Regions from separate parts of the Burkholderia sp. 22313 genome, predicted to be linked through region 1. Evidence: predicted binding sites of a transcription regulator. Region 1 holds the regulator's gene; the other holds the start of a gene.
What was found. Region 1 encodes LexA, which represses DNA repair genes until DNA is damaged. Its sites were predicted from a motif close to ACTGTATNNNNATACAGT; they were not measured.

Region 1 (4,417 bases):
CCACGCGACGAGAAAGCCGAACACGGCGTTGATCGCCGCGCCGCCCAGGGCGGAGGCAAACGTCAGCCGGTACGACGCGAGGACGCGCGGCGACGTGACGGCGGTGACGAACTGGTCCCACGACAGGGTCGCGGTCTTCAGGAACGTGGCGGCGAGCGGAATCAGCACCACGAGGCTCAAATAGGCCACCGTGATGCCGAGCGTCACGCCGAAACCGGGCAGCGCGCTCGGCTTGCGAAAGGTGTACGTCGTCATCGGATGCTCTTGCTGGGTGTTGCTGCTCACGGGTCCGGCGCGAACGCCGGCGCGGGAATCTCGCGCCGGCTGCCGGCCGGGGATGCGGCGCGCTGTCGTGGCGCGCCGCTGTCGTTATGGCTTGCTGCTTGCTGCCTGATGCGGCCGCGGTTACTGCGGCTTGTAGATCGAATCGAACACGCCGCCGTCCGCGAAATGCGTCTTCTGCGCATTCGTCCAGCCGCCGAAGGTGTCGTCGACCGTGTACAGCTTCAGCGTCGGGAACTGCTTCGTCAGCGCCGCCGGCACGTTCTTCGAACGCGGACGGTAATAGTTGCGCGCCGCGATCTCCTGGCCCTGCGGGCTGTAGAGGAAATTCAGGTAGGCCTCGGCCAGCTTGCGCGTGCCCTTCTTGTCGACCACCTTGTCGACCACCGCGACGGGCGGCTCGGCCAGGATGCTGACCGACGGCACGACGATCTCGAACTTGTCGGTGCCGAATTCCTTGATCGACAGGAACGCCTCGTTTTCCCATGCGATCAGCACGTCGCCGATCCCGCGCTGCACGAAGCTCGTCGTCGCGCCTCGCGCGCCCGAATCGAGCACGCCGGCGTTCTTGTAGAGCTTCGTCACGAACGCCTTCGCGCTCTGCTCGTTGCCGCCCGGCTTGTGCACGGCGTATGCCCAGGCGGCCAGGTAGTTCCAGCGCGCGCCGCCCGAGGTCTTCGGGTTCGGCGTGACGATCGAGATGCCCGGCCTGGTCAGGTCGTCCCAGTCCTTGATGCCCTTCGGATTGCCCTTGCGCACGAGGAACACGATCGTCGACGTGTACGGCGATGCGTTGTCCGGCAGGCGCTTTTGCCAGTCCTTGTTGACGAGGCCCTTGTTGGCGAGCGCGTCGATGTCGTACGCGAGCGCCAGCGTGACGACGTCGGCCTGCAAGCCGTCGAGCACCGAGCGCGCCTGCGCGCCCGAGCCGCCGTGCGACTGCTTGAAGTCGACCGTCTCGCCCGTCTTCGCCTTCCACACCTTGCCGAACGCCTGGTTGAAGTCCTGATACAGCTCGCGCGTCGGGTCGTACGACACGTTCAGGAACGTCGTATCGGCCTGCGCATGCGTCGCGACGCCCAGTACCGCCGCCGCGCCCAGCGCGAGTGTTGCGATCAGGCGGCCCACTGCGCCCGCCAGCCCCGTATTGCGCTTCGCCATCCTTGGTTCTCCCGTGTTGTCGGTATTGCGATGTCGGGCCAGTCTAACGAACGGGCTACATGATTAAAAATAATCGTTCTTCATTTTTTAATATTCAAAAGTGCTAACGCAGACGGGACGGACGGTTGCGGCGGATAAACCGACGTTTCGACGTCGCGAAATCGCGCCGGAACCGGCGTGATCGCGTCGAACCTCAAGTAACACTTGAAATTCGCGAAGTACTGTATAAAAATACAGCTCACTGTCTATCCATACAGTTCAGCCATGACCAAACTCACCGCCCGTCAGCAGCAAGTGTTCGACTTGATCCGCCGCGCGATCGAGCGCTCCGGTTTCCCGCCCACGCGTGCCGAGATCGCGGCCGAGCTCGGTTTCAGCTCGCCGAATGCGGCCGAGGAGCACCTCCGTGCGCTGGCGCGCAAGGGCGTGATCGAGCTGGCCGCCGGCGCGTCGCGCGGCATCCGCCTGCTCGGCATCGACGATGCGCCGCACCAGTTCACGCTGCCGCACGCCGGCCTGATGCAACTGTCGCTGCCGCTCGTCGGCCGGGTCGCGGCCGGTAGCCCGATCCTCGCGCAGGAACACATCTCCCAGCATTACGCATGCGATCCCGCGCTGTTCACGAGCAAGCCCGACTACCTGCTGAAGGTGCGCGGCCTGTCGATGCGCGACGCCGGCATTCTCGACGGCGACCTCCTCGCCGTGCAGAAGCGCACGGAAGCGAAGGACGGCCAGATCATCGTCGCCCGCCTCGGCGACGACGTCACGGTCAAGCGCCTGATGCGCCGGCCCGGCGGCCTCGAGCTGATCGCAGAGAACCCGGATTACGAAAACATCTTCGTCAAGGCCGGCAGCGCGGAATTCGCGCTGGAAGGCATCGCCGTCGGGCTGATCCGCTCGGGCGAACTCTGACAATCGGTCTCGCTGAGGAGAACATCATGGAACGCCTGTCCCGTCTGCTGCCTTTCCGTCAATTCGGCCGCCTGCGTCATCTGCGCGGCCGCACGCCCTGCGCGCCGCTGTCCGCCGCGGCGCCCGTGGTGAGCCAAGAAGTCGCAGTTGAACGGCAGGCGTCGCTGCTGCCGTCAGCGCTGCCCGCGTTCGCGCGGGTGTCGCTGAATGCCGGCCTCAATCACGCGGAACCGGCGCGTCGTGCGCCGGTGCGCGTCTATCACGGCCGCTCGCGCCTGATCATGGTCGGAACGATCGATGCCGTGTGCCGGATGATCGATCGCTGCATCGACGAGGAACGATCGGCCGCACACGGCGGTCTCTGATTGCGGAACCTGTCCGCACCGGAGGCATCGTGACTGGATCTTCGAGCCGCGCCCGGCGGCTCAAGCCCCTGCTGATCGTCGTGCTGGCCGTCGCCGCCCTGGTGGCGATCGGCTATGCATACGCGTCGCCGTACGTCGCGCTCGGTCGCCTGAAATCGGCGATCGACGCGCGCGATGCGCAGGCGGTCAGCGAATATGTCGATTTTCCGTCGCTGCGCATCAGCCTGAAGCAGCAGGTCACGGCAGAGTTGATGCGCCGGATCGACGCGGTGAAGAAGGACAATCCGTTCGCGGTGATCGGCGCGCTGATCGGTTCTGCATTGATCGGCCCGCTGGTCGATGCGTATGCAACGCCGGAAGGCGTGGCGGCGCTGATGAGCGGCATTCCGCCGCGCGGTAATCCGGGCGAACGGCCGCCCGACTGGTCGGGGCCGCCGTCCGGCGATGCGCCGGGCCATGCGCCGGCCACACCACCGGCCAATCCCGCGAGCCTCCCCGTACCGGGCAGCAGCGCCACCGCGTCAGCGGCGTCTGCGCCGGCCCCCACATCGGCACCCACATCGGCACCCGCGTCGGCCAGCCCGAGCGATGCAGGCCATCCGCAGCAAACGAGCGCCGGCTACCGGAATATCGATGAATTCGTCGTGACCTACCAGCGCAGCGCCGATGGCACGCGCTATGCGGCGATCTTCCATCGTGTCGGCCTGTTCTCGTGGAAGCTGTCCGCGATCGATCTGCACGCCTGAGCGTGCCGCGATCGAAATGGAGGCCGCCGTTGCGGCACGGCGCAAGACCAGCGTGAATCGCAGCGCGACCCAGCCGGTCAGGCAATCACGGCACGACTTGCCGTGTTACTTGCCGTTCGCAGTGGCCGCTTCGCGTTCGCGCGCGATCTCGGCCTTTTGCTCTTCCGCCGACGAACAGGCGACCAGAATGCTGCAGTTCACGCGATCGAGCAGTTGCGTATTGCCCGACCCCATCCACCACCTGGACAACCCGCTGCGGCACCGGTGGCCGACAACGACGAGGTCGGCCTTGATCTCCGTCGCGAGATTCGCGATTTCGTCGATCGGATAGCCGAACGCGAAATGGCCTTCCGCCTGAACGCCGCGCTCGCGCAGCCAGTTCACGCCTTCCTGCAGGATCTCGCGCGCCGTTTCCTCGAAACGGCCGCAGGCGACGTCGGTCAGCAGCCCTGCGCTTTGCGCGATGCTCGAGCGCATGTCGACGACCGACAGCAAATGCGTTTCCGCCTTCAGATCCATCGCGAGATTGGCGCCACAGCGCAATGCCTTGCGTCCTTCGAGCGTGCCGTCGTAGCACAGCAAAATCTTGTTGTAGCTAGCCATGAAACCTCCCTATCGCGACTACGTGCGCTATGCACTCATCATGGTGCGCCGCAATTCCGGACGCAAGGGATGGAAAACGCTGATTCGCCACGCGGGGCGCGTCGGCGATGATGCAGTGCACGATCCGTGCACGCCTGCACCGTGCCGCGCGGGCATGCCCTGAAGGGATGCGGCCGATGCACTAGAATGGCCCGTTCATGCCGTCGGCGCGCGTTCGCTTCGGCCATGTCGATCTGACAAGCATTCGTCCGATCCGTTCGCCTGCCCGCATGCCGGCCCGGCCGGCCACGAAGCCGAAAAACGCGCCCGCTTACAACGACAACCTGCCCATGTCCGTTGCACCGATCG
Region 2 (4,417 bases), on a different contig from region 1:
CATGCTGGAGGTTGAGGCCGAAGAGGAAAACCCGTGGATTTTAGCATATTGGGTATTTGAGGCAGCCCGCTGCAACGACGGGTATTCCCGCCTGTCCGGAAACGGTTGCATTGCAGCAAAATCGCGCGCAGCGCACGCGCCCGAACCGGTCAGTCGTCGATCGGAAAATCGTCGCCCACCTTCAGCAACTTCACGATGATCGAGCTCGAGAAGCCGCGCGCAGCAAGGAAGCGCGCCTGCTTCGCGCGCTCGGCGGGCGTTTGCGGCAGTGCACCGAATTTCTTGCGCCAGACAGCCTGCGCGCGTGTCAACTCGGTCTCGCGCAATTGTGCATTCACCTCTTCGACAAGACTGTCGCCAACCGCGTGGCGCTTCAGTTCGCTGACGATGCGCGCGACGCCGACGCGTGACGCGCGGCGATGCACGAGACTCTCGGCAAAGCGCGCATCGGACAGCCAGCCGTCCTTTTCCAGCGCATCGAGCACCGGTTCGACGGATTCGTCCTCGCCGACGTACGGTGCGAGCTTGCGTGCGAGTTCGGCGCGGCTGTACTCGCGCCGGGACAGGTAGCCGAGCGCGCGGCCCTTCAGCGAACGTGGCGGTTTCGATGATTTGCGCTCGGGGGCGCCAGGCGTGTCGCCAGAAGCAGCACCGGCGGAACCGCCGGACGCACGGCGCGTGCGCCGCGGATGCTGGCTGCTGCGCGTATAGACATCTTCCTTGATCGACGCCGCGGCATCGGCCGCGCGTGCGCCCGGGAAGCAGACACCGGACACGCGACGGCGCGACCGGTCGTGCGCATCGAACGATTCGTCGTCATCGAACGGATCGTCCGGCGCGGTAATCTCAAACGAAACGAGGGCATCGTCGGATGCCCTCGTCGCGGTGCGATGCGCGGACTGACTGCCCGCGCCCCGCCGGTTGGCACCCGAGGATTCGGCTCGCCCGCCGGAGCGACCCGCCGTATCGGGCGTGTCGCTCGGCTCCGGTTCGCCAGCCTGACCTCGGCGCCCGACCATCACTCTTCTTCGTCCATCGCCTCGGCTTCGTCGACTGCGCCATCGGGCATCGCGGCGACGCCGAGCGATTCGCGGATGCGGTTCTCGATCTCGCGGGCGATTTCCGGATTCTCGCGCAGGAATTCACGCGCGTTGTCCTTGCCCTGGCCGATCTTCTCGCCGTTGTAGCTGTACCAGGCGCCGGCCTTGTCGACGATCTTCGCCTGCACGCCGAGATCGATGATCTCGCCCTGACGCGAAATGCCTTCGCCGTACAGGATGTCGAAGATCGCTTCGCGAAACGGCGGCGACACCTTGTTCTTGACGACCTTCACGCGGGTCTCGTTACCGATCACCTCGTCGTTCTTCTTGATCGAGCCGATCCGGCGGATATCGAGACGCACCGACGCATAGAATTTCAGCGCGTTGCCGCCCGTCGTGGTTTCCGGGTTGCCGAACATCACGCCGATCTTCATCCGGATCTGGTTGATGAAGATCACGAGGCAGTTCGTGCGCTTGATCGTACCCGTCAGCTTGCGCAGCGCCTGCGACATCAGGCGAGCCTGCAGGCCCGGCAGCGAATCGCCCATCTCGCCTTCGATTTCGGCCTTCGGCACGAGCGCCGCGACCGAGTCGATGACGATCATGTCGATCGAGCCCGAGCGCACCAGCGCATCGGTGATTTCGAGCGCCTGCTCGCCGGTGTCCGGCTGCGAGATCAGCAGTTCCGGCACGTTCACGCCGAGCTTCGACGCGTATTGGACGTCGAGCGCGTGCTCGGCGTCGATGAAGGCTGCCGTGCCGCCGAGCTTCTGCAGTTCGGCGATGACCTGCAGCGTGAGCGTGGTTTTACCCGACGATTCCGGACCGTAGATCTCGACCACCCGGCCGCGCGGCAGGCCGCCGACGCCGAGCGCGATATCGAGACCCAGCGAGCCCGTGGAGACGACCTGGATGTCTTCGGTCACTTCGCCGTCGCCCATCCGCATGATCGACCCTTTGCCGAACTGCTTCTCGATCTGCGCGAGTGCGGCCGCCAGCGCCTTGCTCTTCTCGGCGGTCATCCCGGAGCCCTTCTTGCTATCTTCCATGAATCGTCCTTTGCTATGATGAGCAGCGTCTGTCAGAGGCGCGCCCGCTTTCAAGCGCTGCCCACGAATGCAGACACTGTATAAAAAAACAGTGTTTTATGCAAGCCCGCAATGCAGGCTGCGTTGTACACGGATAACTTCGGAGACAGCCGCGCCGGCGCGAACGCCCCGCCGGCCACCGGTCAGCAACATGCGAATTCTCATCGCCGAAGACGACAGCATACTCGCGGACGGCCTCACCCGGTCACTCCGCCAATCGGGCTATGCGGTCGACCACGTGAAGAGCGGCGTCGAGGCCGATACCGCGCTGTCGATGCAGGCTTTCGACCTGCTGATCCTCGATCTCGGGCTGCCCAAGATGTCCGGGCTCGACGTGCTGAAGCGCCTGCGCGCGCGCAATTCCAATCTCCCCGTGCTGATCCTGACCGCCGCCGACAGCGTCGACGAGCGCGTGAAGGGGCTCGACCTCGGCGCGGACGACTACATGGCCAAGCCGTTCGCGCTCAACGAACTCGAGGCACGCGTGCGCGCGCTGACCCGGCGCGGCGCGGGCGGCGGCCCGACCGTCGTGCGCCACGGCTCGCTCGCATTCGACCAGGTCGGCCGCATCGCGTATGCGAACGAGCGCGTGCTCGACCTGTCCGCGCGCGAGCTCGGGCTGCTCGAAGTGCTGCTGCAGCGCATCGGCCGGCTCGTGTCGAAGGAGCAGCTCGTCGATCACCTGTGCGAATGGGGCGAGGAAGTCAGCAACAACGCGATCGAAGTGTACGTGCACCGGCTGCGCAAGAAGATCGAGCCGAGCGGCGTGCGGATTTCCACCGTGCGCGGCCTCGGCTACTGCCTCGAGAAAGTCGCGCCCGCGCCGGCCGAGACGGCCGCGCCCCAGCCCGCGGCGGCCGGCACGCCGCTGCGCTGAAGCCGGCCGTCGCCGCGATGGCCACGCCGGCCCATTCCCGCCATCCGACCGGCGAGCAACCGTCCGCCGCCGACGCCGCGCGCGATGCGCGCTACGAGAACCCGTTCGCGCCGCCCGACGAAACCGACACGCCCGAAGCCGCGCGCCCGCGCTCGCTGTTCGGCGAAATCCTCGACTGGATGCTCGCGCCGCTCCTGCTGCTGTGGCCGATGAGCATCGCCGTCACCTATCTCGTCGCGAAGACGATCGCGAACGGGCCGTTCGACCGCGCGCTCGAGACCAACGCGTACGTGCTCGCGCGCCAGATCCATCCGGTCAACGGCGTCGCCGAGCTGACGCTGCCGCAGCAGGCCCGCGACTTCCTGCGCGCGGACAACATCGACAGCGTTTACTTCCAGGTGCTCGGCACCCGCGGCGAGCTGGTCGCGGGCGAGGCCGACATGCCGCTGCCGCGCGACGAAGACCGCCCGCCGCCGGGCGTCGTCGTGTTTCGCGACGACCTGCTGCGCGGCAACGACGTGCGCGTCGCGTATACCACTGTCGCGCTGCCGGAGTCGAGCAGCACGCAGCCCGTGCTCGTGCAGGTCGGCGAGACGCTCGACAAGCGCAACGCGCTCGCGAACGACATCATCAAGGGCGTGATCCTGCCGCAATTCGTGATCCTGCCGCTCGCGATCCTGCTCGTCTGGTTCGGGCTGTCGCGCGGGCTCGCGCCGCTCAACGCGCTGCAGGCGCACATCCGCGCGCGGCGGCCCGACGACCTGTCGCCCGTCGAGGCGCAGCGCGCGCCACCGGAGATCGAGCCGCTCGTCACGTCGTTCAACGACCTGCTCGCGCGCCTCGAACAGAACATGGCGCTGCAAAAGCGCTTCATCGCCGACGCCGCGCACCAGATGAAAACGCCGCTCGCGGGGTTGCGCACGCAGGCCGAATTCGCGTTGCGCCACCCCGTGCCGCCCGACGTGCAGCGCTCGCTCGAGCAGATCGCGACGAGCTCCGAGCAGGCGGCGCGGCTCGTCACGCAACTGCTCGCGCTCGCCCGCGCCGAGAACCGCGCGAGCGGGCTGACGTTCGAGCCGGTCGAGATCGGCTCGCTGGCGCGCCGCGCGGTGCGCGACTGGGTGCAGGCCGCGCTCGCGAAACGGATGGATCTCGGCTACGAAGGCCCGGAGGACGACGCACCGCTCGACGTCGACGGCAATCCCGTAATGCTGCGCGAGATGCTCGGCAACCTGGTCGACAACGCGATCCGCTACACGCCCGAAGGCGGCCGCATCACCGTGCGCGTGCGCGCCGAGCCCGCGGCGCAGCGCGTGCATCTCGAAGTCGAGGACACCGGCCCCGGCATCCCGGCCGGCGAACGCGACCGCGTGGTCGAGCGCTTCTACCGGATCCTCGGCCGCGAAGGCGAC

Region 2: the regulator LexA is predicted to act here: its motif matches at 2,165-2,182, upstream of recA (recombinase RecA).

What each region holds. Positions count from the first base shown of each region.
Region 1 is NZ_JBQEON010000008.1:135,846-140,262, forward strand. It holds gene cysT (sulfate ABC transporter permease subunit CysT) at 1-255, opposite strand, end outside; gene ACTJKF_RS09270 (sulfate ABC transporter substrate-binding protein) at 406-1,443, opposite strand; gene lexA (transcriptional repressor LexA) at 1,708-2,355, shown strand; gene ACTJKF_RS09280 (hypothetical protein) at 2,382-2,720, shown strand; gene ACTJKF_RS09285 (DUF2939 domain-containing protein) at 2,750-3,466, shown strand; gene ACTJKF_RS09290 (universal stress protein) at 3,572-4,069, opposite strand; gene ACTJKF_RS09295 (hypothetical protein) at 4,068-4,232, shown strand; gene nodI (nodulation factor ABC transporter ATP-binding protein NodI) at 4,399-4,417, shown strand, end outside.
Region 2 is NZ_JBQEON010000014.1:2,763-7,179, forward strand. It holds gene ACTJKF_RS13600 (DUF2889 domain-containing protein) at 1-3, opposite strand, end outside; gene recX (recombination regulator RecX) at 150-1,019, opposite strand; gene recA (recombinase RecA) at 1,019-2,089, opposite strand; gene ACTJKF_RS13615 (response regulator) at 2,280-3,005, shown strand; gene ACTJKF_RS13620 (sensor histidine kinase) at 3,023-4,417, shown strand, end outside.